One region of the Gordonibacter sp. genome, then DNA from elsewhere that is predicted to be linked to it. Evidence: predicted binding sites of a transcription regulator. Region 1 holds the regulator's gene; each other region holds the start of a gene.
The links. The regulator LexA, encoded in region 1, represses DNA repair genes until DNA is damaged. The targets are predictions, from matches to a motif close to CNAACANNTGTTNG.
Positions count from the first base shown of each region.

Region 1 (9,283 bases):
TGGGCTACGCGGTCACCACGCTTGATAGCGAACGGCTTATGGGGATCGAGATTTACCAGCACCGCTTGAATCTCGCCACGATAGTTGCTGTCGATAAGCCCCGGGGCATTCACCAGCGAGATGCCGTGCTTGATAGCAAGCCCGCTGCGCGGCAGGACGAAGCCTGCGTATCCTACAGGGATAGCCACGGCGATGCCGCAGGGAACAAGCTTGCGCTCGAAAGGTTGCAGGATGTCATCACGAGTCGCTCGCAGATCGACAGCCCCGTCGCCTGCATAGGCGCACTGAGGCGCCGGAAGCTCTGGATCCAGGTTCTTGAGGGGTACTGACAAGCGCTCCATCAGTGCAGCTCCTCGAGTGCGACAGCAAATTCTTCGACATTTTGGAAGTCTTTGTAAACGCTCGCGAAACGAACGTAAGCCACCTCATCAAGGCTTCCTAGTTTTGCCAGTACCAGGTCACCCAATTCTTTTGATTTGATTTCGCTGCATGACGCGTTGCGTAGCTCGGTCTCGGTGGCATCAATGAGTGACGCAATCTGCTCGGGGGCTATAGGGCGCTTAGCGCAAGCGGTCAACAGTCCTCGCATGAGCTTTTGTCGGTCGTATGCCTCCGAAGAGCCATCGGTCTTAACGACGATGAGCGGGTTGTCTCCCAGACGTTCGTAGGTGGTGAAGCGGCGTCCGCAGTTCAAGCATTCGCGACGCCGGCGAATGGCCGTATCGTCTTCGGAAGGGCGCGAATCCACGACCTTGGATTCAGGGTCGCCACAGGCAGGACAGCGCATTTAGGCTCCTTTGCTCGAATTTTGTTCAGACTAACATACCAGATATAGTGGTTCAATCAGCATCGGCTATTCATGTAAAAACTACGGCCAGCTATCACTTGGCAGGGCGAAGCAAGGGAAGGAAAGAAACTCTCCCCCCTGTTCCGCCCTGCTCGCTATAGCAGCACCCTCCCTATAGCAACGCGCAGAACGAGCTGTATAGGCGAGGCGAAACACTCCCCTCCTCCGGCTCGATGAGGCCGCAGAGTATTTGCAACAAAGTGCTTTTCCCTGCTCCATTTGGCCTGATCACCCCGGTCCAGCCCGAAGCAAGGGTGAGCGACACCTGGTCGAGTGCGGAAGAGTCAGCACCAGGGTAGGTATAAGAGAGTTTGTGCGCAGTTATGGACATAAAGAGCCTCCATTCGGGAGGCATCGGGCCGTACGACCATGCTGTCGCGAGCAAAATCAAAGAAAGCGGCGATAGATAGACAGATAGACAGATAGACAGATAGACAGGAGAATACGATAACGAAAGCGCACCCGATGCGTAACATTCTAACGAGATGGGGGGTGTCCGAAGGCTTTCGCTATTGCTTCATGTTCCTTGTCTCCTTTGAGTGGACGGATTTGCCAGAACCGTTTGAAGCGAATGCGCATCTACGGAGCAAGCCAAAGACCGCTTCGCCGTACGCGATTACTCGCTGAGTTTAGCATAGGGAAGACAACGAGGGAATCGCGTGGAAGATCGAGCGCCCCTGGGGTGGGCAGGGGCGCCCCGCAGCCACAGAAACGCAGCATCTGTGGATTAGGCAACGGCCGTTAGAGGCCGAGAAGAAGGCTAGCAAAGGCGAAGGCCGAAAACGCACAGCCGACCAGAGCGGCTTGCCACGGCTTCACGCGGCCATACGCTACTCCGCTGATGCTTCCATGGCGCAAGCTGCGTGTCATCTCGGGATCGAACAAATACCCTCGACGGTCGTTTCTCATCGCTTCGGCATAACCAGGTTTAGCATGCATACCGAACGACGAGCGCTCATATGCGGTACGTCTGATACAGGAGTAATGTGAGGGAAACTCGATGATGGTTCCGATATGCGCTCTCGCATGCTCGAATTCCGGCTGCAGAGCAGACGTACCGCTGACCGGGCACTGCATATCGAAATTCTTCATCTTTCTGCCTCCTAGCTCTTGCGTAGAACCTTTGTTCGCATATATAATAGAGCGAACAAAGGTTCATGTCAATATGTTTTTAAAACATATGTTCGTATTTAAGAAAGGACGGAGCATGCCCGAGAAAGTGACGAAACGCCAACAGGCGGTGCTCGACTGCATCGAGGAGTGCATCCGCGAAAAGGGCTACGGTCCTACGGTGCGCGAGGTTTGCCAAAGCCTCGGGCTGTCCTCCCCCTCCACCGTGCACGTACATCTCAAGGCGCTTGAGAACAAGGGCTTGATCAAGCGCGATCCTCTGAAGTCCCGCTCTATCGCACTTGCCTATGCCCTCCGCGAGGCAGAAAGCCCTTCGAACGTCATCCAGCCTAGCTTCAATAAAGTCGTGAACGTTCCGTTGGTCGGGAACGTGGCTGCCGGCTCCCCTATTCTTGCTGAGGAAAACATCACCGACACGATCTCCTTGCCGACCGATATCGTGGGGGATGCTCCGTCGTTCTTGCTCTCGGTACGCGGTGATTCCATGATTGAAGCCGGCATCAACGACGGCGATTACGTAGTGGTCAAGGAGCAGCCTGTTGCGAATAACGGCGACATTGTTGTTGCCATCATTGACGATGGTGCCACCGTCAAGCGCTTCTACAAAGAATCCGACCACATTCGCTTACAGCCGGAAAACTCGACGATGGACCCCATCATCACGCGCGACTGCTCCATTGCGGGCAAGGTAGTGGCGGTGTTTCGACGCCTCTAGCCTTATACGGGCAAGCGAGACGCGGTTAGGCTGCTCTTCTGTTTTGCTTCCAGGTAGATGATTGCCATGCTGTACCGGAACTTGTGGAGGCAATCGAAGTTATGGAAGAAGCTCTTTCTGTCGCATAAGCAAACATAAGGACCGTATAGGCAGCTATCACGGCTGCCGATACGGCCCTTCATGCGCAATCGCCTCTATTTCAGGGTTTTGCCGGCCGTGCATCTTTTGCATAGGTGTGTTGCTTCCAGGTACGCGCCGCAACACCCTCTTCCTTGTTAAGGTCGCTCTCTTGCCATCAGCCTTCGACGGCGAAGGGGCGAAACAGGCCTGCATAGGAAGGCGGTGCGAGCATGACGATATGCGTGCCGGACTCCTCGTGGCCCTCGCTTACGATATGGCAACGTTCGTGCGCAAGGGAGACCAGGTCGCCGCGGTGGTAGGGTATGAGCACGTCGAGATGGGCATCTCGCGCCGAAGCAACTCGGGCAATACGTGCAACGAGGTTTTCGATCCCCGCTCCGGTGGCCGCCGAAACCAGCACCGCTTGCGCATGGCGCGCTTTGAGTGCCTCTAGCTGTTCGGAATCCAGCAAGTCGCATTTGTTGAACACTTCAACCCGCGCGATATCCTGGGCGCCGATCTGACCGAGCACCTCCTCTACTGCAGCAATCTGCCCTTCGCGCTCGTCGGAGGAGGCATCCACCACATGTAGCACCAAGTCGGCGCCGGTGATCTCGTCGAGTGTCGACTTGAACGCCTCAATCAACGTGGTAGGCAGCTTCTGGATAAATCCGACCGTATCGGTAATAGTTATCTCGCGGCCTTCTGGAAGCTCGAATTTGCGCGTAGTTGAATCGAGGGTAGCGAACAGCTGATCGTAGCTGAGTACGTCCGCATCGGTTAACCGGTTAAGCAAGCTCGATTTTCCCGCGTTCGTATAACCCGCAAGAGCAACCTTGAACATGCCGCTCGCATAGCGGCTTTCGCGCTGCAGTGACCGCACGTCCGCCAAATGCGCCAGCTCGCGCTTGATGGACGTAATGCGCTTGCGCACCATGCGCCGGTCGACCTCAAGCTGGCTTTCGCCTTCGCCGAACCGCGAACCCACGCCACCGCCCATACGGTTCGACGCGAGGTGCGCCCACATGCCCCGAAGACGCGGCAGCAGATACTGGCTCTGAGCAAGCCTTACTTGCAGGCGCCCTTCCTTACTGGTGGCGTGCAGGGCAAAGATATCCAAGATAAGGGCCGTACGGTCGATAACCTTGACCTCTTTGCCTACAACCTTCTCGAGGTTCGATTGCTGGGAAGGAGTCAATTCGTCGTCGAACACGACCAGATCGGCGGCATTCGCGCGGGCAAGCTGTGCAATCTCCTCGGCTTTTCCGCTGCCCACGAACGTCCGCGGGTTCGGCGCATCGAGTTTTTGCGTAGTCGTGGCTACGACATCGGCTCCTGCTGTGTCGACAAGTCGTTCGAGTTCGGCCAGCGACGAGGGAAGCGGCCAAGAAACTCCCGGTCGGTCGACGCCTACCAATACAGCACGTTCGCGCTGTTCTTCGATTTTCGTAGCAGGTCCGTGAGTGACGACCGAGGCATATTCGGACATAATGATTCCTTTCGCGTAGATGCAAACGAATGAACGCCAAGGGTACTTTTGTGCCCTCGTGCGCCATGTGCAGCGGCGGCGCTAGTCGCCAGCCATGAGCTGCAAGAAAACGTCGTCTGTTACAAAAACGCTAAAGGCATCATGCACTCGCTCCTTATCTGAAAACTATACGGGTATGCAGCCAAAGCAGCATACCCGTATAGTAGCACAAGCTTTCTTTACGCACATCATGTCGTGGCCCCGACACTACCCTTCTCTTTTCCCGGCACTCCGAACAGCAGCCAAGGCTTCAGCCGTCAAAGACGCGGCATCGGGAAAGTCGGCACCTATCCAGTTGATGCGCATGTCCTTGCGAAACCAGGTGCGCTGCCGCTTGGCATAGCGATGCGTGGCTGTTTTGATGCGCTGGGCCGCTTCGTCCATCGACGTTTCTCCGTCGAGCGCGGCCACAACCTCCTTGTACCCTATAGCCTGCGGGGCGGTTATACCGCTGCGGAACCCGCCTTTCAGCAAACGCTCTACTTCGTCGACCAGACCTGCTTCGAACATAGCATCAACCCGCGCGTCGATACGCGCTCTCAGAACAAGGGGATCGACTGCCAGTCCAATGAAGATCGCGGGCACCAACTGCGGAATACTTGCCAGCTTCGCGCGCTGCGCCGCATACGTGGTGCCGTCCTCCAGGAGCTCGAAGGCACGTACGACACGCTTGACATCGGCTGGGGGAAGCAGCGCGGCGCTTTCGGGATCGCGGGTTTTCAGAAGGCTCCAGAGCGCATCTGCGCCCTGCTCGCGCGCAAGGGTATCGTAGTGGTCGCGTACGACGTTTCCTCTTTGCTCGCCAGCCGGGAACTCGTAGGCATCGATTGCCGCGCGGACATACAGGCCGGTACCGCCACAGAGCACCGAGCGCCTTCCTCGTGCGTCGATTGCACAAAAACACGAACGTGCGTAGTCCTGGAACAGGGCTGCAGAGTAGGGTTCGCCCGGATCTACCAGATCGAACCCATGATGGCGCACCAGGCGCTCATTGCAGGGAAGCTTGCCCGTGCCGATATCCATGCCTCGGTATATCTGCATCGAGTCGGCGCTTACCACCTCGCCATCGAGCGCAAGCGCAAGCTCTTGGGCAAGCGAGGTCTTCCCTGAGGCCGTCGGTCCGACGACGCAGACAACAGGGGCAGCGAGGGGAAATAGGGCGGCAGAGACAACGTCAGCGTCCATCGACCGACGCTTCCCCACCCGCAACCGCAGGGCCTCGTCCTTCCCTATCGGCCTCAGTCAGTGCTCCCATACCCGCTTCCGGCCCTTCGACGACTTCTCCGGACAGATACCACGTCTTAGCCTCGTCGATGCGCACCTTTACCACAGAGCCTGCAAGCTCGTCGGCCGAAACACCTGTTGGCAGAGGGGCGTGCACCGTCTGGTTCTTCGGGCTCTTGCCGCTGAGCAGCAATGCATCGCGCTTCGAGCCGCCTTCCACCAAAACGTCAATCGTCGAACTCAGGTCGCGCTGGTTGGCATCAAAGGCCCGGGCCTGCACCAAATCGACCAGGCGATCGAAGCGCTCCTGTACCACCTCGCGCGGCGTCGGATCTTCGAGCCGTGCTGCCGGCGTGCCTTCGCGCTTGGAGTAGATAAACGTGAACACCTGATGGTACCCCACCTCGTCGACCAGGCGATACGTGTCCTCGAAATCCTTTTTGGTCTCGCCGGGAAATCCGACGATGATATCGGTGGAAAGAGCGATGTCGGGCAGCGCGCTGCGCAGCTTCGCAATCAGCTCCATATAGCGCGAGCGCGAATAGCGGCGGTTCATGGCGGCCAGCACCGCATCGGAGCCGGACTGCACGGGTAGGTGCAGCGACGGCATGAGCGAGCGAAGCGACGCGAACTTCTCGATAACCTCGTCGGTGAGATCCTTCGGATGGCTTGTCGCGAAGCGCAGACGCTCGATGCCCGTCTGGTCCAGGGCATCGAGCACTGCGGCGAAACGCGGGTTTCCGTACAGATCGCGGCCATAGGAGTTCACGTTTTGCCCGAGAAGCGTGATCTCCTTCACACCTGCGGCCACGTAGCGCTCAGCTTCGGCGACGATGTCCTCCAAAGGACGCGATTTCTCCCGACCCCGCACATAGGGAACGATGCAGTAGGAGCAGAAATTGTTGCAGCCCACCGCGATAGGTAGCCATGCAGCCCATGCGTGCTCGCGCGTTGTGGGGAGCTCGGTGGAAAGAGACGTCGAGGCATCCAGTACCTCGACCTGATGGCCACCTTCCTCAAGGACGGCTTCCAGCAGATGAGGCAAAGATCCCAGGTTGTGGGTTCCGAACACGACATCAAGATGGCGCAGCTCTTCGGCCAGTTTTTCCCCGTCGCGCTGCCCGATGCAGCCTCCTACGGCCACGATGCGCTTGGACAGCGGCGTGCCGTCACGCAAGGGCAGGTTCTTCAAAGAGGCGACCTGCCCGTACAGGCGGGTGTCGGCGGCCTCGCGCACGCAGCAGGTCATGAACACGACGATATCAGCTTCCTCGATGCTCTCGACAGGCAAGGCGCCCAATCCTTCGAGCATGCCGCAGATGCGCTCGGAATCGTGCTTGTTCATCTGGCATCCGAACGTACGGACACAGAACGCAAGGTTCGTAAAAGGGGTATGAGAATGCATAGCGCTCCCTTAGGACAGGGGTTCGGTCGTAGAAGGTTGCGGTTCTGCAGCGATTTGAGTCACCGCAACGCCACGTGTGTAACGAGGCTCGATAGAAAAGCGGATGGCTGTACGGTACTCGCCATCGATAACGATATCGGCAAACGAGGGCACGCAGGTGATTTCGATGCCTACCGGGGATAAGAATCCGCGCGAAATAGCGATGGCTTTGACAGCCTGGTTCACCGCGCCGGCACCCACGGATTGGATATCAACGCTGACGCCGTCCTTCACCATGCCGGCAATTGCGCCAGCCACGGATGCGGGCGATGATTTGGACGATACTTTCAGGCAGCCGACGTCCGGCTTGTGCTCAGATGCGGTCATGCATATCCTTCGTCGTTGTAGTCCGGTGCTGGTGCGTTTTATTCGTTCAATATGCGCCATCGATGCTCTTTGCACCGCAAACACGACGCACTAGTTATTCTAGCCATTAACGGTATGGCGCGCAACCTGCGGATATAGGAGATATAGGCAGGGGGCCGCCGCCGTCGATGCATCTGGGTGCGGATGCTCGCAAAGCAGCGCTAACGAAGCTTGCTCACTGGGATGGAAATGCGTATGCCATCCTTGCCCACCTGGACAGTGGGCTGCACATCCGGCTCGAGATAGTAGCGCCGCGCGAGGTCGCGATAAGCGGCGGCTATACGGTCGGTGAAGTCGTCGAGATCGTCGGGCGCCACCTTGAGACCGCGCGCATCAGAGCTAGCCCGCGACGAACGCAAAGGGGGTTTTTCAGACGGTGCTTCGCCCCCCTCGATGCGGATGCGATCGAGCAAGGGGGGCACCGGCGCTATCTCGCCATCGAGAATACGCCGAGCCGACCGCTCGGACAACAGTAGGCCCAAGAGTCCCGCAGCATCAGCGAGTGCGGCGGGATCCGCCGCCAGCGACAGGCGCTTGCATACGGGCATCTCCTCAGCTTTTCCAAACACCCTGGCCGAGGCGGTAAGCGAAGATAAGCCGAAAGCATAGAGCGTGGCCACGATATCAGTTGCCGAGCCCAGATACACCGAGCAGCCATGGCGACTTTCCAGTGCGAACTCGCATACCGTGCGCAGAATGTTCTTGGGCCCGCGTACCGACACGGTGCCGCCTTGCGTGAGCTCGAACACGGGGAAGCTGGATTGATCGGCCTTCTCACCGAGTTTCCCGAGGTCGGTCTCTATCAAGATAGAAGACCCCTTGCCGGAGTCAGAGGCCACGATCTGGGCAATCTCGGCATTTACGGCAATGGAGTACAGAGCCATGCCGCGCCCATGGACGCCCCATTTATCGAAGTGCATAGTATCGAGCTTGGAAGTGACGCGGGGCTCGAAGATGCGGTCGTGCATCAAGGGCGGCACGCCATCGCCGTCGTCGACCATAACGATGCGGCGCAAAGCCCCCTCACGCGAAACAGCGAGGAAAATGCTCTTAGCATGGGCATCTCGTGCGTTGCGCAGCATCTCGATAACCACGTCTTCCGTCGAGCGGATATCATGGGCAGCTTGACGCCGCTCGGCCTCGGCACTCCTTAAACGGACGAAGCCATCCCCGAGGTCAGCCTCAACCCGGAGATGGCTTTCGCCGCATACCGATCCGACGAATTGCTCGAGCGACTCGTCGGACATATTACTTTGCGACACCGACCGCGCGGCTCTCGCGGATAACCACGACCTTTACCTGGCCGGGATACTGCATCTCGTTCTCGATGCGATGCGCAATATCATGGGCGAGCACCGTCGTCGCGGCCTCGTCGACCACTTCGGGCTCAACCATGACACGCACTTCGCGGCCTGCCTGGATGGCGTAGGTACGCTCGACGCCCTTGTAGGAGTTCGCGATCTCCTCGAGTTTTTCGAGGCGCTTGATATAGGCATCAAGGGTCTCCTTGCGCGCACCCGGACGGGCAGCGGAAACGGCATCGGCTGCCTGCACGAGCACGGCCAGCACGCTAGAGGGCTCCACGTCGTTATGGTGCGCCTCGATAGCATGCACGATCTCGGCTCGCTCCCCGAAACGACGTGCCAGGTCGGCGCCGATGACCGCGTGGCTGCCCTCGACCTCGTGGTCAACAGCTTTACCCAGGTCGTGCAACAAGCCGGCACGTTTGGCCGGAATAGGGTCGAGGCCCAGTTCCGCAGCCATAACGCCGGACAGGTAAGCAACCTCAAGTGAATGGTTCAGCACGTTTTGGCCATACGACGTGCGGTAGCGCAGGCGGCCTAGCGTATGCACGATCTCGGGATGCAGATCGTGAATGCCGGTATCGAACGAAGCCTGCTCGCCCGC
Region 1 is NZ_JAVWUP010000090.1:1,126-10,408, reverse strand. Features, by position in the region: gene dut (dUTP diphosphatase) at 1-341, opposite strand, end outside; gene nrdR (transcriptional regulator NrdR) at 341-787, opposite strand; gene RR842_RS08930 (ATP-binding cassette domain-containing protein) at 960-1,178, opposite strand; gene RR842_RS08925 (hypothetical protein) at 1,589-1,939, opposite strand; gene lexA (transcriptional repressor LexA) at 2,055-2,693, shown strand; gene hflX (GTPase HflX) at 2,989-4,302, opposite strand; gene miaA (tRNA (adenosine(37)-N6)-dimethylallyltransferase MiaA) at 4,549-5,526, opposite strand; gene miaB (tRNA (N6-isopentenyl adenosine(37)-C2)-methylthiotransferase MiaB) at 5,516-6,970, opposite strand; gene RR842_RS08900 (stage V sporulation protein S) at 6,980-7,336, opposite strand; gene RR842_RS08895 (ATP-binding protein) at 7,537-8,637, opposite strand; gene rny (ribonuclease Y) at 8,624-9,283, opposite strand, start outside.

Region 2 (7,811 bases), on a different contig from region 1:
AAACGAAGGGGGTCGCCCGAAGCAGCACCGAGAAGATACCTTGGGGCGGAAAAGCAAGAGGGTCGAGCGGGTCGCCATCGAGCGGCCAGGTGGAGCTACCACATACGCTCGAAGGCGGTTCTTCGTCTTGCGCGACCGAACCGATCGAACAAGGTGATCCCACCACAGGGAGTGAATCCGAACGACACCAGCAAGGCCCTCATGGCGTCGTTGCCCTCGTAAGCGTCGCACCGCACGCTGGCCTTCTCTGCAGCCTTCGCCAAGCGGTCGGCTTCACCCAGGATGAACATGCCCACGCCACGACGACGAGCTTCGGCAGCGACCGTCACCCAGTGCAGCGCCGCGTAGGTTGTGTGCTCGGGTGGTTCAGGAGAGGCGGAAAGCCACGAAGCGCCCATCGCGTGGGCGTAGACCTCGTCGCCATTCGGGTCGAGGGCGAACACGCCGATGATGCGCTCGTTCGCATCTTGTGCAGCACCGTCATCCCTGCCGGCGAGCGTCACAACGTAGGCGGTCTTCCTATCGATGGCGCGCATGACCCGCCGCTCGGAAGGATAGGTCTTGGAGCCCTTCTCGTCTACGCCTGCGGCGGCGAGCGCCTCATGTCCATCGGCCAGTATCTCTTGGAAACGCACGAAGTCGTCGTGCATGGCGGGACGCGCCCGGTAATATCCGAGAAGCGACGCTCGGCCTTCGAAAGGCGGCAGGTCGTCCGTCGATCCCTCGTAGGCATCGGCCGGCTGCTTGGAAGCCTCGCCACGCTGCGTCACCAGCACCATCATGACCATGATCATGATCATGCCCAGGATATCGACCGGCAAGACAGGCGTACCCAGCCACACCGCGGATATGACCGTAGCGGACACCGGCTCGACGCAGCCCACCAGGCCAGCGCGTACCGGACCGGCATCGGTGATGCCTTGTAGGTAGAACAGGTAGGCCAAGAACGTGCCGATGATGACCATAGCCACCATGACGCCTGCAAGCTGGGGCGTGACGTCCACGGGGATGTTCCACGGCTGCACGAACACCGTAGCAACGGTGCCGCCGAGCAACATGGCTAGGCCGGTGACGATGAAGCTGCCCCATTTCTCCAGCGCCTTGCCGGGAATGAGCGTATAGCATGCCAGAGCGAACGCCGAAACGATGCCCCAGAACAGTCCTTCGGCAGGGATGGCCAGCGCGCCGAAATTGCCCTTCGTTGCGATGAGGAAGGTGCCCCCGATAGCCATCACCAGCCCCACGGCCTCGCGCAGCGACGGCCTCCGCCGAGCGCGCAGGCACACGTACAGCATGATGACGATGAGGCCCAGGCGCTCAAGTACCGTGCCGGTACCGGCGTTGGTGAACGAGATGGAAGAAAGATAGCTTACCTGCGTGAGCAACACACCGAAGAGGGAGAATGCGGCGATGCGCAAAAGCGAGCGCTTGTCGCGCATGACGGCGCGCAAGCTGCGCCAGTTCTTGACCAGACAAGCGACCAGGAAAATCGCCGCGCCCATCAGAAGGCGCACGCAGGTGATCCACGCCACGGGGGCACCCAGTTCGCTGGTGAGGAGCTGGGCGCAGGTGCCTGAGAAGCCCCAGCAAATACCGCCGAGCGCCGCAAAGACGATGCCCCGCGCCACGTGGTTCCTGCGAGGAGCCGCCTCTTTTGTTGCCGCTGCTGCCATCCTGCCCCCCTTCCCCCCTGAACAAGGGGCCGCGGCCCCTGTGAAATCGCACTGCGAATTGTCGCACGGAAGCGCATCTCGGTAAAGAGGTTTTCAGCAGGCTTTTACATGGTTTTGAAGCTACGTCCACCCACCATTGCGGCAACGACCGGTCAGAGCATGCGCTCGTAGGCAAGGCGAGCCTTCTTGCGCCCAAACACGTCCTTAATAACGATAGTGCCGCAGCGGGTGTATCCATGCTTTTCGAGCATGTTCTGGATAGGCACGTTTTGAGGATAGACATCGGCTCGGATGCTGGTGCGGCCCCCGCGGCTAGCAATGCGGTCGGCTGTTTCCAGGATGAACACGCCCACGCCACGGCGCCGCGCCTCATAGGCCACCGCAATCCAGTGAACCTCCGCATAGGGCTGCGGCTGGGCGCTGGTATCGGTGAGCCAGGTGCCGTCGATGGCAGAATCGTAGTTCTTGTCGGGCGAGAACGACACCGCGAACACGGCTATCATATGGCCTTGCGCATCTTCGACCACCTGCGTGGTGCCGTTCTTGATGCTGTGCATGAGACGGCGCGCAGACGGGTACTTCTTGCGCCCCTCGTCGATACCGAGCGCGGCGAACGTCTCGTGCCCCGCATCGAGCAGCTTCTCGACCTGGCCGAAATCCTCGCGTACGGCAGGGCGGCTGGTGTAGTAGCCCAGCACCGAGGCGCGCCCGGCGAATAGGGGCGGATCGTCATAGCCGGCCGCCGCTGCGGCACCCGCCGACAGCATCTCCCCCTCACCAGCCAAAACGGCAGCGAGCTTCGGCTCGCGCTCCGACACCAGGAAGATCATGACCACGATCATGGCGCATCCTGCGATGTCCCACAGCGAGACGGGCGTCTGTAGCCAGAACAGAGCAAGGACCATGGCAGACACCGGTTCGACGCAGCACAGCAAGCTCGCCTTCACAGGCCCGGCATCGGCAACGCCCTGCAAGTACAGCATGTAGGCACCCAGCGTGCCCACCAGCACGATAGCGACCAAGGCCGCCAAGGCGCCGCCAGAAAGCTGAACCGGAATGCTCCACGGCTGCACCACAATCGAGGCAGCCGAACCACCGAACAGCATGGCAAGCCCCGTGACCAGCATCGCGCCCCACTTCTTCAGCACGCGCACCGGCATAAGCGTGTAAAAGGCCAGCGCCACCGCCGACACCAGGCCCCAGGATAGGCCTTCGGCGGGAATGGCCAGACGGCCAATCTCGCCTTGCGTGGCAATAAGCACCATGCCGCCTAAGGCAAACGCCAAGCCCAGCGCCTCGCGCAGCCGAGGTAGCCGCCGCGCACGCAGGCACACGTACAGCATGATAAGCACCAGACCCACCTGCTCGATGGTGGTGCCCACGCCTGCGCTGGTATGCTTGATGGCGTTCAAATAGCTCATCTGGGTCAACAGCACGCCGAAAAGGGCGAAGAGCGCTATCTGGAGAAGTGATCGGCGATCGCGAAACACGGCCACGAGGTCGCGCCAGTTGCGCATCGCCGTCATGAAGAGGAAGAACACAGCGGCGATAACCATGCGCACGCAGGTGATCCACTCGGCCGGCGCACCATAGTCGTTCATAAGCAGTTGGGCGCAGGTTCCCGAAAACCCCCAGCATATGCCGCCCGCCAACGCACAGACGATGCCGCGCATCACATGCGGGCTCCCCTCCGATTCAACCACGATCCCCGCTTCCTTCCGAGCGCAACGATGCGGCGCGCAGCGCCGCATCGTCTAATCGTTTCCTAGAGGCCCTCAGGCCGAGAGGGCATTGTCGCACGCATCCTTGCATCGGTAAAGACGCGTACCGTAAGATTACGGCAAACTCCCGCAAGCAGGCCGCTATGACAGCATGCGCTTCACGAAGGCGCCGGTGTAGCTGCCCTCGACCTCGGCCACCTGTTCGGGGGTTCCTTGCGCCACGATGGCGCCGCCGCGGTCGCCACCTTCGGGTCCCAAGTCGATGATGCGGTCGGCGCACTTGATCACGTCCAGGTTGTGCTCGATGACCAGCACCGTGTTGCCCGCATCCACCAGGCGCTCCAGCACGATGAGCAGCTGGCGCACGTCCTCGAAGTGCAGGCCCGTGGTAGGCTCGTCGAGGATGTAGAACGTCTTGCCGGTCTGGCGGCGCTGCAGTTCGCTGGACAGCTTCACGCGCTGCGCCTCGCCGCCCGAGAGCGTCGTGGCGGGCTGGCCCAGGCGGATGTAGCCGAGGCCCACGTCGAAGAGCGTCTGCAGCTTGCGCTTGATGCCAGGGATGTTCTCGAAGAACGCAAGCGCGTCTTCCACGGTCATGTCCAGCACGTCGGCGATGTTCTTGCCACGGTAGGTCACCTGTAGCGTCTCGCGGTTGTAGCGCTTGCCGCCGCACACCTCGCACGGCACGTAGATGTCGGGCAAAAAGTGCATCTCGATCTTGATCTGGCCGTCGCCCTTACAGGCCTCGCAGCGCCCGCCGTTCACGTTGAACGAGAAGCGTCCCGGCCCATAGCCGCGCGCCTTGGACTCCTGCGTGGAGGAGAACAGGGCGCGGATATCGTCCCACAGGCCGATATAGGTAGCGGCGTTCGAGCGCGGCGTGCGCCCGATGGGACTCTGGTCGATGTTGATAACCTTGTCGATCTTGTCGAGCCCCGTGATCTTGCGGTAAGCGCCGCTGCGGCGATGCGCATGGTTCACGCGGTTCGCGAGCGCCGGCGCCAGGGTGTCGGTGACCAGCGAGCTCTTGCCCGAACCCGACACACCCGTGACCACGGTGAGCGTGCCGAAGGGCACCTCAAGCGTAAGGTTCTTCAGGTTGTTCTCGGTGGCACCGGTGAGCTTGAGCGTGCCGCGGCGCGGGTTGCGGCGCTTGGCGGGCACCTCGATGGCGCGACGGCCAGACAGGTAGTCGGCGGTCAGTGATCCTTCCGCCGCCATGATCTCGTCGGGCGTGCCGATGGCCACGATCTCGCCGCCGTGCTCGCCGGCACCCGGCCCCATGTCCACCACGAAGTCGGCGCTGCGGATGGTGTCCTCATCGTGCTCGACCACGATGACCGTGTTGCCCAGGTCGCGCAGGCGCTCGAGCGTCGCGATGAGGCGCTCGTTGTCGCGTTGGTGCAAGCCAATGGAGGGCTCGTCCAAAATGTAGAGCACGCCCATGAGGCCCGCGCCGATTTGCGTGGCCAGGCGGATGCGCTGCGCCTCGCCGCCCGAGAGCGTCGCGGTGGCACGTTCGAGCGTGAGGTAGTCCAGGCCCACGTCCACGAGGAACTTGAGGCGTGCCTTGATCTCCTTCACGATGGGACCGGCGATGTGCTCGTCCTGGCCCTGAAAGACCAGGGCGTCGAAGTAGGCCAACGAGTCCGCGGCGCTCATCTCGGTCACGTCGAAGATGGACTCGTCCCCCACCGTTACGGCCAGGATCTCGGGCTTCAGGCGCTTGCCGCCGCAGGTCTGGCAGGGCACGATGGCGAAGTACTCGCCCAGTTTCTCACGCTGGTTGTCGCTCTGCGCTTCCTGGTAGCGGCGTTGCACCGCGGACAGCGCGCCCTCCCATTCGATGTACCAGTACGTCTCGCGGCCGTCCACCGTGACGTAGTCCACGCGCACTTTCGTGTCGCCTAGGCCATGCAGCAACGCATCCTGCGCCTTTTTCGGCATGTCCTCCCACGGGGTGTCGGTCGTCGTACCCACGTGCTTGGCAACGGCGCGCAGCACCTGCGGGTAGTAATTGCCGGTCTTGAACGGAGCGATGACACCGGTATCGAGCGTAAGCGACGGATCGGGCACCACCAGCGAGGCATCAACCTCCTCGCGGCTGCCGATGCCGAGGCAGTCCGGACAGGCACCGTAGGGAGCGTTGAAGGAGAAGTCGCGCGGCTGCAGCTCGTCCATGGAGTGCCCATGCTCCGGACAGGCAAGCGCCAGCGAGAAGATATGCTCCCCCGCACCCAAACCGCCCGTAGCGCCGCTGGACTTGCCGCCGCCCTCTCCAAGCGGGTTGCCCTGCGAATCGAGCACCTGCACAAGCACGCGGCCCTCGGCGAGCTTGCAGGCCAGCTCAACGCCTTCGGCGATGCGGCTCGTAGCGCTCTCTTTGAGCTGCACGCGATCCACCACCACGTCGATGAAGTGCTTGATCTTCTTGTTGAGCGTAAGCGGCTCGCCTTCGAGCTTCACGATCTCGCCGTCGATGCGAACACGGCTGAAGCCCTCTTTCTGCAAGTCGGCGAACAGCTTCGTGAACTCGCCTTTACGACCCGCAACCACCGGGGCCATGATGATGGCCTTGGCATCGGGCGCCAGCGACAGAATGTCGTCGGTCACCTGGTCGGTGGTCTGTTTGCGGATAACGCGTCCGCACTCCGGGCAGTGCGGCACCCCTACGCGCGCGAACAGCAGGCGCAGATAATCGTATATCTCGGTGGTGGTGCCCACCGTGGAGCGAGGATTCTTGCTCGTGGTCTTCTGGTCGATGGACACCGCCGGCGACAGGCCGTCGATGCTGTCCAGATCGGGCTTACTCATCTGGCCCAAGAACATGCGGGCGTAGCTGGAGAGGCTCTCCACGTAGCGACGCTGTCCTTCGGCGTACATCGTGTCGAAGGCAAGGCTCGATTTACCTGAGCCGGAAAGGCCCGTGATGACCACGAGTTCGTCGCGCGGTATGGTAAGGTCGATGTTCTTGAGGTTGTGCTCGCGGGCACCTTTTATGACAATGGCGTTCTGTCCCATGTGCGTATACGCTCTTTCTCGATCGCGACCGTGGCGGCGGCACGCGCCCCGCACTGCTTCGGGACGCAAAGTATGGTTACTGGAAAACTATCATATCCATGCAATCGTCCATTCTAGCGCAGCGCAGCCAAAGTAAAGGTAAAAACATTTGTTCGTGTAGAAGCATCCAAAGTTTGATCACAATTTGTTCGATAACGAAGGGAGCGGGGTGCCTTCGAGGAAGGGTGCGCTGGTCTCCAAATACTGAAACGAGGTTCTCTCCATGGAGAAGTCGTCGATGGTCAGCGGAATGCCCGCATACGATGGCGCTGAATAGCGAGCGAGTGCTGAGCACGATCGCATCGAAGCCCTCGCCGCCCGGTTCGGGCACTGTACCCCAAACCGCCCCGTATGCACCGCAGGCGAAAGCGAAAAGATAGACGTGAGGACCGAGCTTCTCGTATCGCAACGAGTAATCACGGCCAACCTAAATACTTCGACGAGAAAACATCAATGACAGGTGCGCCGAAAATCCTTCGAAGCGGGAGAATCACAGAAGCTCACCACTGTGCCCACAAGGTACGCTCCAGCCTTTTCAAGCTGATCAACCGCTTGCTTAACACTGCTTCGCCTAACAAAACGCTGCCGAACCACCATGATCGTCGCATCCACCCTCGAAGACACTACCGCAGCGTCAACGAACGCCCCCACAGGCGGCGTATCGATAATCACCCGGTCATAAGCGTGCTCGGCAGCGGACAGCAACCTTCCAAATCCCATCGAATCAAGCAGGTCCGAAGGATTCGGCGTCTCGTGTTCCGCGTCGAGGAACCACAGATTGCGCTGTCCCGTCTGTACGGCAGCCTGCTCAAGCTTAGCATCGCCGAGCACAACGGCACCTAAACCTACCGGAGGGCGAATGCCAAGCCTTCCCGCAAGCGACCGGCGACGCAGATCGCACTCCACGATAAGCGTCCTCTTTCCCGATGCAGCCATGGTATGGGCCAAGCCCACTGCAACGTCGGTTTTCCCCTCGTTGGGCACAGAGCTAGTAATGACAAGGGAACGTAAGGGCTTGTCGAGGCTCATGAAGTTAAGGTTCGCGTGAAGCGTGTCCATTGCGTCGTTCCATGTGGGAGCAACCCGACGTTGTCGACCCTCCACTCTTTTCGTTCCAGTCATGACACCCTCGATCCCATACTCTGTCCATGAGCGCTGCCACCATCCGATCGCAGCCTCGCCCCAAACCGTCCCGTAATGTTCACTCCACATCTTCCTAACGGCTTCATATATGAAGCCGTTAGGAAGATTATACCGAATAACCTAGTATAATGACTGGAGAAGAAAAAAGAGTACGTCTAGGTGCCGCGATACGCGTGAAGCGCGAAGAGCAGGGCATTTCGCAACATCGGCTCGC
Region 2 is NZ_JAVWUP010000110.1:775-8,585, forward strand. Features, by position in the region: gene RR842_RS09695 (EamA family transporter) at 96-1,673, opposite strand; gene RR842_RS09700 (GNAT family N-acetyltransferase) at 1,826-3,376, opposite strand; gene uvrA (excinuclease ABC subunit UvrA) at 3,536-6,415, opposite strand; gene RR842_RS09710 (CpsD/CapB family tyrosine-protein kinase) at 6,905-7,513, opposite strand; gene RR842_RS09715 (helix-turn-helix transcriptional regulator) at 7,726-7,811, shown strand, end outside.
Region 2: a site for LexA is predicted at 6,557-6,570, ahead of uvrA (excinuclease ABC subunit UvrA). Genes of this name have one in related genera too.

Region 3 (7,766 bases), on a different contig from region 1:
TCGGCGCCACCATGGCGGCATGTGCGGGCAATTTTGTGGTTACAGTCATTGTGCTAGGTATATTTGCAGCAGTAACGCTTCTGGGGATTATTGCTGGTTGTCTGTGGAAGCCTAAACCGGAGGTCAGTCAGGCACCTGACGAGGCAGCTTCTCCGCTGAATTCCTAAACGAGGCGGTGCTAAGCGGCAGGTGGTGTAAGAGAGTAGGGGGACGGCATGTGCGGATACGGGTGTAATGGGTGCGGTCGCTGCAAGGGCGTGCGGAAGGAAAGAATAACGCCCCGTGGTTGGTGTCCTCATTGTTCAACCCAGAATTCTCCCAGCGCCAAGATCTGCTCAGTGTGCCATAAGCCGCTCTCGCAAGTGCTGAGCAAGGTTTTGCCGGGAACGAGATAAGCTGCTTTAATGCAACGGAAAGAGAGCGAGAGATGGATGGATCGGTAGTTGGTATGTACTTCAGTCCGACGCATGGCAGCCAGATGGTCGTCGAGACGATGGCGAAGGAACTTGCGGGACGATTGAATGTTGAAATGCACGAGGTGAACCTGACCGATCCGGCAGAGCGTGCCACTACCCACTCTCTGGGTGCGCAGGATGTTCTCGTACTTGGTTTTCCCGCCTACGAGGGGCATGCACCCATGGCGCTGAAAGAGGCTTTGTCTCAGGTTGTTGGTAAAGGGACCCCCGCTCTTGTGGCAACCACCTATGGAAACCTGGGCTATGGCAACGCAGTTCTCGAAGCGAGGGATATCCTTGGCTCCCAGGGGTTCGTCACCATTGGCGGTGGCGCGTTTGTCGGTAAGCACGCGCTGGCTGAAAATGTTGGCAAGGGTCGCCCGAACGCGCAAGACTTAAAAAACGCCGCGTCATTCGGGAGGCAGATGGCGGGCAAGGTACGTGCAGGCCGTGTGGTTCCGGCGAATATCCAGAACGACTCTTCAGGTAAAACGTGTCAATCTGCCTTGCCGGATGCACCGATAACCACCGAGGCGTGCGTGTCGTGCGGAGCATGCGTAAAGGCATGTCCGGTTGGCGCTATTGAGGAGGATAATCCGAAGAGCATTGCCGCGACCTGCATTTTGTGCGGCGCTTGTATCGCAGCCTGCCCGAGGGCAGCCAAGCGCTTGGATGGCAAAAAAGCTACCATACTTGCTGCTGAGCTTGAGAGGGAGGGTGCCGTGCCGCGCTCGACGGTACTTTTCTTTCAATAGTTTCGTTTAGGTGCGGGCACTATCGAGTGCGCGGTTGCTGGGGGGATAGTGGTTCCCCATAAGTATTGTGCTAGGGGTGCATTGGTGGCCGTTCTCGCTGCCAATGCATGTTTTTGTTAGTCTGGTCTGACTCCCTTCGGGTTTCTGCCGTCCCTGCCGTCCCTGCCGTCCCTGCCGTTGGCCCCTGCTTTTTTGAAAACCATGAGAATGAAACCGGGATATTTGACGAATATGCTAGAATAACCCGTTGGTATTGCTGTACGGAAGGGACCGGTATATATGTCTGGGCACTCAAAGTGGGCTACAACGAAGCATCGCAAAGCAGCGCAGGACGCAAAGCGCTCGTCTTTGTTCTCCAAGCTGTCGCGTATCATCACGGTAGCTGCGAAAGAGGGCGGCGACCCGAACCCCGAAAACAACGCATCGCTTGCGGCCGCCATTGAGAAGGCCAAAGGCTACTCTCTGCCTAAGGATAAAATCAAAACCGCCATTGACAAGGCATTCGGTACGGGCAAAGATGCCGCGAACTACGAGACGGTCGTATACGAGGGCTATGGCCCGGCCGGCATCGCCGTGTACTGCGAGGCCCTGACCGACAACCGCAACCGCACCGCGGCCGACGTGCGCAGCGCATTCTCGCACGCGGGCGGCTCTCTGGGTACCTCCGGCTCCGTGGCGTTCCAGTTCGAGCGCAAGGGCCAGATCATGGTTCCCAAAGAAGTGGAGACCGGCGACAAGAAGAATCCGGTGGGGCCGAACGGTGCTGCTGCCGACGAGGAAGAGTTCATGCTCGCCGTAGCCGAGGCCGGCGGCGACGACTATGAGGACGCCGAGGACGAGTGGATTATCTACACGGCCCCGACCGACCTTATGGCCGTGAAGAAGGCGCTGGAAGAGGCGGGTGTCGTGACGAAGGGCGCCGAGCTTACCATGATTCCCACGACGCCGACGGCGGTGAGCGTGTCCGACGCGAAGAAGGTCATGCGCCTGGTGGACAACCTCGAAATGCTCGAGGACCTGCAGAATGTCTACCATGTCATGGACATCACCGACGAGATAGCCGAAGCGCTCGACGAATAAAGCGCCTGCACGATTCGCTTAGGAGTCGTACCGTCGAAAGCCGCTGCAAGCTTTGTGCCTGCAGCGGCTTTTTTGATGGCGTGGTTTAAGTGCGACGCGTATACTTGAGCAAAAGCGCGGTACCGACGAGGGGGAGGACGATTCAGTGGCAGAGACCGCAGGCAATGCGCTTCCTTGGCAGGCGGACTACGCTGTTCCTTTCGAGCTGGTTGATGGATGCCTGCTCGGCCAGCCCGGCACCGAGAAGGAGTTCCAGCCCGCATGGCAGGCGTACAAGTACCTGTTGAGAGGGAAGATGTACGCCTTAGTCGGCACCAACGACCAGATCAAGCGGCCGATTCTCACTTTGAAACTTGATCCGGCCTACAGCGAGATGCTCCGTCGGGAATACGAAGACATAGTACCTGGCTATTATATGAACAAGGTACACTGGAGCACGGTTTACCTGGATAGCAACGTGCCTCACAAAGTGGTCACCGATGCCATCCTCATGTCTCATGGGACCCTGCTTGCCACCTTCGGCAAGAAAGCACAACAGGAAATAAGGGAACACTGCCAGTAGGTGGGAGCCAAAGAGGCGGGGTGCCGCTACCCATCGCAAGATCACTCGTGGAAACCGCCGTGGAAACCGCCCGCGGAAACCGCTTGAAAAATTCCCGTTGCGTTTCCTGCGCGCTTGCGCTATTCTGCGTTGAAGCAAACCGTTGATGAGGAAGTAACGGCGATGTGCGCGCTCACAGAGAGCCGGGGGTAGCTGGGAACCTGGCAGTAGCGAATCGTCAAATGGTCCTCTGAGGGCTGGCGCAAACCGGGCAACCGCAGTAGCGTCGGACGGCGGCCTCCGTTATCGGGCACGAGTGTGAAGGCACTCATAAGAGGGCGCGCAAGCGTCAAGCAGAGGTGGCACCGCAGGAGTTTATCGCTCTTGTCCCTGCATTCATTCGATGTAGGAGACGAGGGCTTTTTTATTGCCTTCGCTCCGGAAAAGGAAGGCAAGGAAATGAACCAACTAGCAAGCACCGACTACAAGACCTACCTCGGCGAGGATGAACTGCCCACCCACTACTACAACGTGCGGGCAGACATGGTGACCGACCATGCGCCTATCCTGAACCCCGCCACGCTCCAGCCCATGACCGTGGCCGACCTCGAGCCCGTGTTCTGCACCGAGCTGGCGAAGCAGGAGCTCAACACCACCGACCGCTTCATCCCCATCCCCGAAGAGGTGCGCGACTTCTACAAGATGTACCGTCCCTCGCCGCTGGTACGCGCGAAGTTCCTCGAGAAGGCGCTCGGCACGCCCGCTAAAATCTACTACAAGTTCGAGGGCAACAACACCTCAGGCTCCCACAAGCTGAACTCCGCCATCGCGCAGGCCTACTACGCCAAACAGCAGGGCATCACACACCTCACCACCGAGACGGGTGCCGGACAATGGGGCACGGCGCTTTCCATGGCATGCGGATTCTTCGACATCGACCTGCAGGTATACATGGTGAAGTGCTCGGCCGAGCAAAAGCCCTACCGCAAGGCTGTCATGGAAACCTACCAGGCGCGCGTCACGCCTTCGCCGTCCAGCACCACCAACGTCGGTCGCGCGATCTTGGCCGAACATCCCGACTCGTCCGGGTCGCTGGGCACCGCCATTTCCGAAGCAGTGGAGACGGCGCTCAACACCGAGAACTGCCGCTACGTCTTGGGCAGCGTGCTCAACCAGGTTCTGCTGCACCAATCCATCATCGGCCTTGAGGCCAAGGCGGCTCTCGACAAGATCGGCGAGACGGCCGACATCCTCATCGGGTGCGCAGGCGGCGGCTCGAACCTGGGTGGCCTCATGGCGCCGTTCGTCGCCGACAAACTGGCGGGCAAGTCCGCACCGCACTTCATTGCCGTCGAGCCGGCCAGCTGCCCCAGCCTCACACGCGGACGCTTCGCCTACGACTTCTGCGACGTGGGCAAAGTAACGCCGCTGGCGAAGATGTACACGCTCGGCTCGGGCTTCATCCCCAGCGCCAACCACTCCGGCGGCCTGCGCTACCACGGCATGAGCCCCATTCTCTCGCAACTCTACCACGATGGCATACTAGACGAGGCACGCTCGGTTGAACAGACGAGTGTGTTCGAAGCCGCCGAACTGTTTGCTCGCGTTGAGGGCACGCTGCCCGCCCCCGAATCATCCCATGCCATCCGCGTGGCTATAGACGAGGCCCTCAAGTGCAAGGAGACCGGCGAGGAGAAGACCATCGTGTTCGGACTCACCGGCACGGGCTACTTCGACTTGGTTGCCTACATGGCCTACAACAACGGCACCATGACCGACTACATCCCCACTGACGAGGACTTGGAGGCCGGCTTCGCCTACATCCCGAAACTCGAGGGCATCCAGTAGGAAGCGTGGGCGTACGGCGAGGGATCGTGCAGCATAAGACGAAGGAACCCCTCTCGACGCGGGCTCCTTCGCTTTAGTGCTCCGGCTATGGATGGCGGGTAGGCCGGCAAAGTTTTTTCATTCTAACATGTGCACTGGGCATGGTAGGGCAGGGTGTCTTGTGCTAGGATAGGCGAACAGGTGTTTGTAGAAAGAAAGGCGAGCCGTGGCGCGCATCGAACGAACGATACTCGGCATCGATCCGGGGCTGGCCAATACGGGCTGGGGTGTTGTGGCCCAGCACGGCGCGCAACTCGCCTGCGTGGCGTACGGCTGCATTTCCACGCCTGCTGGCGTGCCGCTGGCGCAGCGGCTGAAGAAGATACACGAGCAGATAGGCGCCGTCATCGCGCGATTCGAACCGGTATGCGTGGGTATCGAGACTGTGTGGTTCGGAGTGAACGCCCAAAGCGCGTTTGCTACCGGCCAGGCGCGCGGTGCCGCGCTCGTTGCGTGCGCCGAGCACGACTTGTCGGTGGGAGAGTTCTCTCCCAGCCAGATTAAGCTGGCGGTTGTGGGCGAGGGTGGGGCAGAAAAGGATCAGGTGCAATACATGGTAGGCAAACTGTTGGCGCTGGAAGTGGTGCCGAGTCCGGACCATGCGGCCGATGCGCTTGCTGCGGCTATCTGCTACACCACTCATGAGGGGCTCGCTGCTGCAATGGCTGCAGGCTCGCAGCCTGCGCAGCAGCGAGTTTGCGCATCGGCGCAGCAGGGAGGATCACTATGATCGCGTTTTTAAAAGGCCGTCTTGCAGGCAAGTCCCCGACGATTGCGCTTATCGAGGTGAATGGCGTAGGCTATGCCGTCGCTATGTCCCAGGCGGGTTTGTCGAAGCTGCCCGAGGCGGGCGGATCGGTCGAGGTGCAGACGTATATGCAGGTACGCGACGACGGCATCGCGCTGTTCGGTTTCCTATCCCATGAGGAGAAAGCGCTGTTCGAGCGGCTTATCAGCGTGGGTGGAGTCGGGCCGAAGGTTGCGTTGGCGGCTCTGTCGGTGTTCACGCCCCAAGCGTTGGCCTCTGCCATTGCCTCGCAGGATGTTGCTGCGGTGTCGAAGATACCGGGCGTGGGTAAAAAGACGGCCTCGCGCATTATCTTGGAGTTGAAAGGCTCTCTCGACCAGGGCATCGCAGGCTTGTTCGACAGCCCTGCTCCGCTTTCCGCGACCGACAGCCGGCTACGGGCGGCACACGAGGCGTTGCTGTCTATGGGCTTTACGTCCGCCGAGGCCGATCTTGCGCTCAAGGGTGTGCCCGAAGGTGCGGCCGAGGGCGTCCTGTTACAATATGCGTTGAAACGATTGGGTTCCGACAGCTAGGCGCAGCGCAAGCTAGGCGCGGCGCAGGTTAGGCGGTTATGGGCGACAACGGCATCGAAATAGAAGGTCTGGTATTCGAGGCGGGTACGGATGATGATACGGCGGGCAGCGCGTGCGCTGCTGAGGTGCGCGAGCGTACCGTGACCGCAGCGCTTATTGAAGACGATTTGGCGCTCGACCGTAGTCTGCGGCCCAAGCGCCTCGGCGATTACTTGGGTCAGACGAAGCTGAAGGAATCGCTTGCCGTCCTCATCGAGGCGGCTCGCGCGCGCGGCGATGTGGTAGACCATATTCTGTTTTCGGGTCCTCCGGGTTTGGGAAAGACGACGCTTGCCACCGTTGTCGCCAACGAGTTGGGCGCGAGCATCCGCACCACCAGCGGCCCTGCTATCGAGCGCACGGGCGATCTTGCCGCCATCCTCACGAACCTTGAGGAAGGAGACGTGCTGTTCATCGACGAGATACATCGCCTGAACCGCATGGTCGAGGAAGTGCTCTACCCCGCACTCGAGGACTTCGCCTTGGACATCGTGGTGGGCAAGGGCCCGGCAGCGCGCTCTATCCGCTTGGATCTGCCGCATTTCACGCTTATCGGCGCTACGACACGCACGGGGCTGCTTACCGGGCCTTTGCGCGATCGCTTCGGCATCGTGTTTCGGCTGCAGTATTATACGCCCGAGGAGCTGGGCTCCATTGTGTGCCGCTCGGCATCCATCTTGGGCGTCGATATAGCCGAAGACGGTGCGCTGGAGATCGCGCGTCGCAGCAGGGGTACGCCGCGTTTGGCGAACCGCTTGCTCAAGCGCGTGCGCGACTGGGCCCAGGTGCGCGGCAACGGAGATATCGACGAAGACGTGGCCGCACAGGCACTCAGCTTCTTTGAGGTGGACTCGCTCGGCTTGGACGCAGTCGACAATCGCATCCTAGAGTTGCTGGCGGTGCAGTTTTCGGGCCGTCCGGTGGGGCTTTCGACGCTGGCTTCGGCCCTGTCGGAGGACCCCGACTCGCTCGAGGACGTCTACGAGCCGTTCCTTATGCAGCAAGGCCTCATGGTGCGCACGCCAAAGGGTCGTCAAGCTACGGCGCGCGCTTACGAGCATCTGGGCCTGCAGCCGCCCGCCCAGTCGTAACGGTTTTCCGACAGTTTGCCCCGGGGGCTGTCAGGGCAAGCCGCACGATCTATGGTTGCCCTCGGGGCAACGTGCGGGCGCGATGATGCCCCTGCGGCTGCAAACGGCTTCAAACAATGCGGCACCGCTTGCAGGCTCCGAGGTCTGCGCTATTGAAAGGAACGCCCATGCTCACCCAGGACTACCTTGTACGCATTATGGTTCAGTTTGCCGAGATCATCAGGCGCAGCTGGATGAGGGCTACGAAGGAGCGCGATCCTCGGGGCGCCGCCGATATGCTGGAGGATGCCGTGGGCGAAGCGACCGATATCGACGGTGGCGTGCTGCTGTCGTTGTCGCCTGAGTCCATTGCCAGCGTCATGCAGGTGTCGGGTACCGATCCGCGGGTGACCGAGTACATCGCCCGCAGCTTGCTGCTCGCTTCCGGTTATCTGCGCGAAGCGGGCGACCATGGTTTGGCCACGGTGCGCGAGCAGCAAGCGCGGGCTATCGCGGAAGCCTACGGCCACGAGCTGCCCGAAACCCCCGAGGGACTGGCCGGATTGCTAGACGATTTGGACGAGGGTGTCGTCGAGCAAGCTGAGCCCTCTTTGGC
Region 3 is NZ_JAVWUP010000111.1:692-8,457, forward strand. Features, by position in the region: gene RR842_RS09725 (SpoVA/SpoVAEb family sporulation membrane protein) at 1-167, shown strand, start outside; gene RR842_RS09730 (4Fe-4S binding protein) at 428-1,210, shown strand; gene RR842_RS09735 (YebC/PmpR family DNA-binding transcriptional regulator) at 1,490-2,290, shown strand; gene RR842_RS09740 (MmcQ/YjbR family DNA-binding protein) at 2,436-2,852, shown strand; gene RR842_RS09745 (TrpB-like pyridoxal phosphate-dependent enzyme) at 3,291-4,679, shown strand; gene ruvC (crossover junction endodeoxyribonuclease RuvC) at 4,885-5,448, shown strand; gene ruvA (Holliday junction branch migration protein RuvA) at 5,445-6,041, shown strand; gene ruvB (Holliday junction branch migration DNA helicase RuvB) at 6,080-7,171, shown strand; gene RR842_RS09765 (hypothetical protein) at 7,339-7,766, shown strand, end outside.
Region 3: a site for LexA is predicted at 4,853-4,866, ahead of ruvC (crossover junction endodeoxyribonuclease RuvC). Genes of this name have one in related genera too.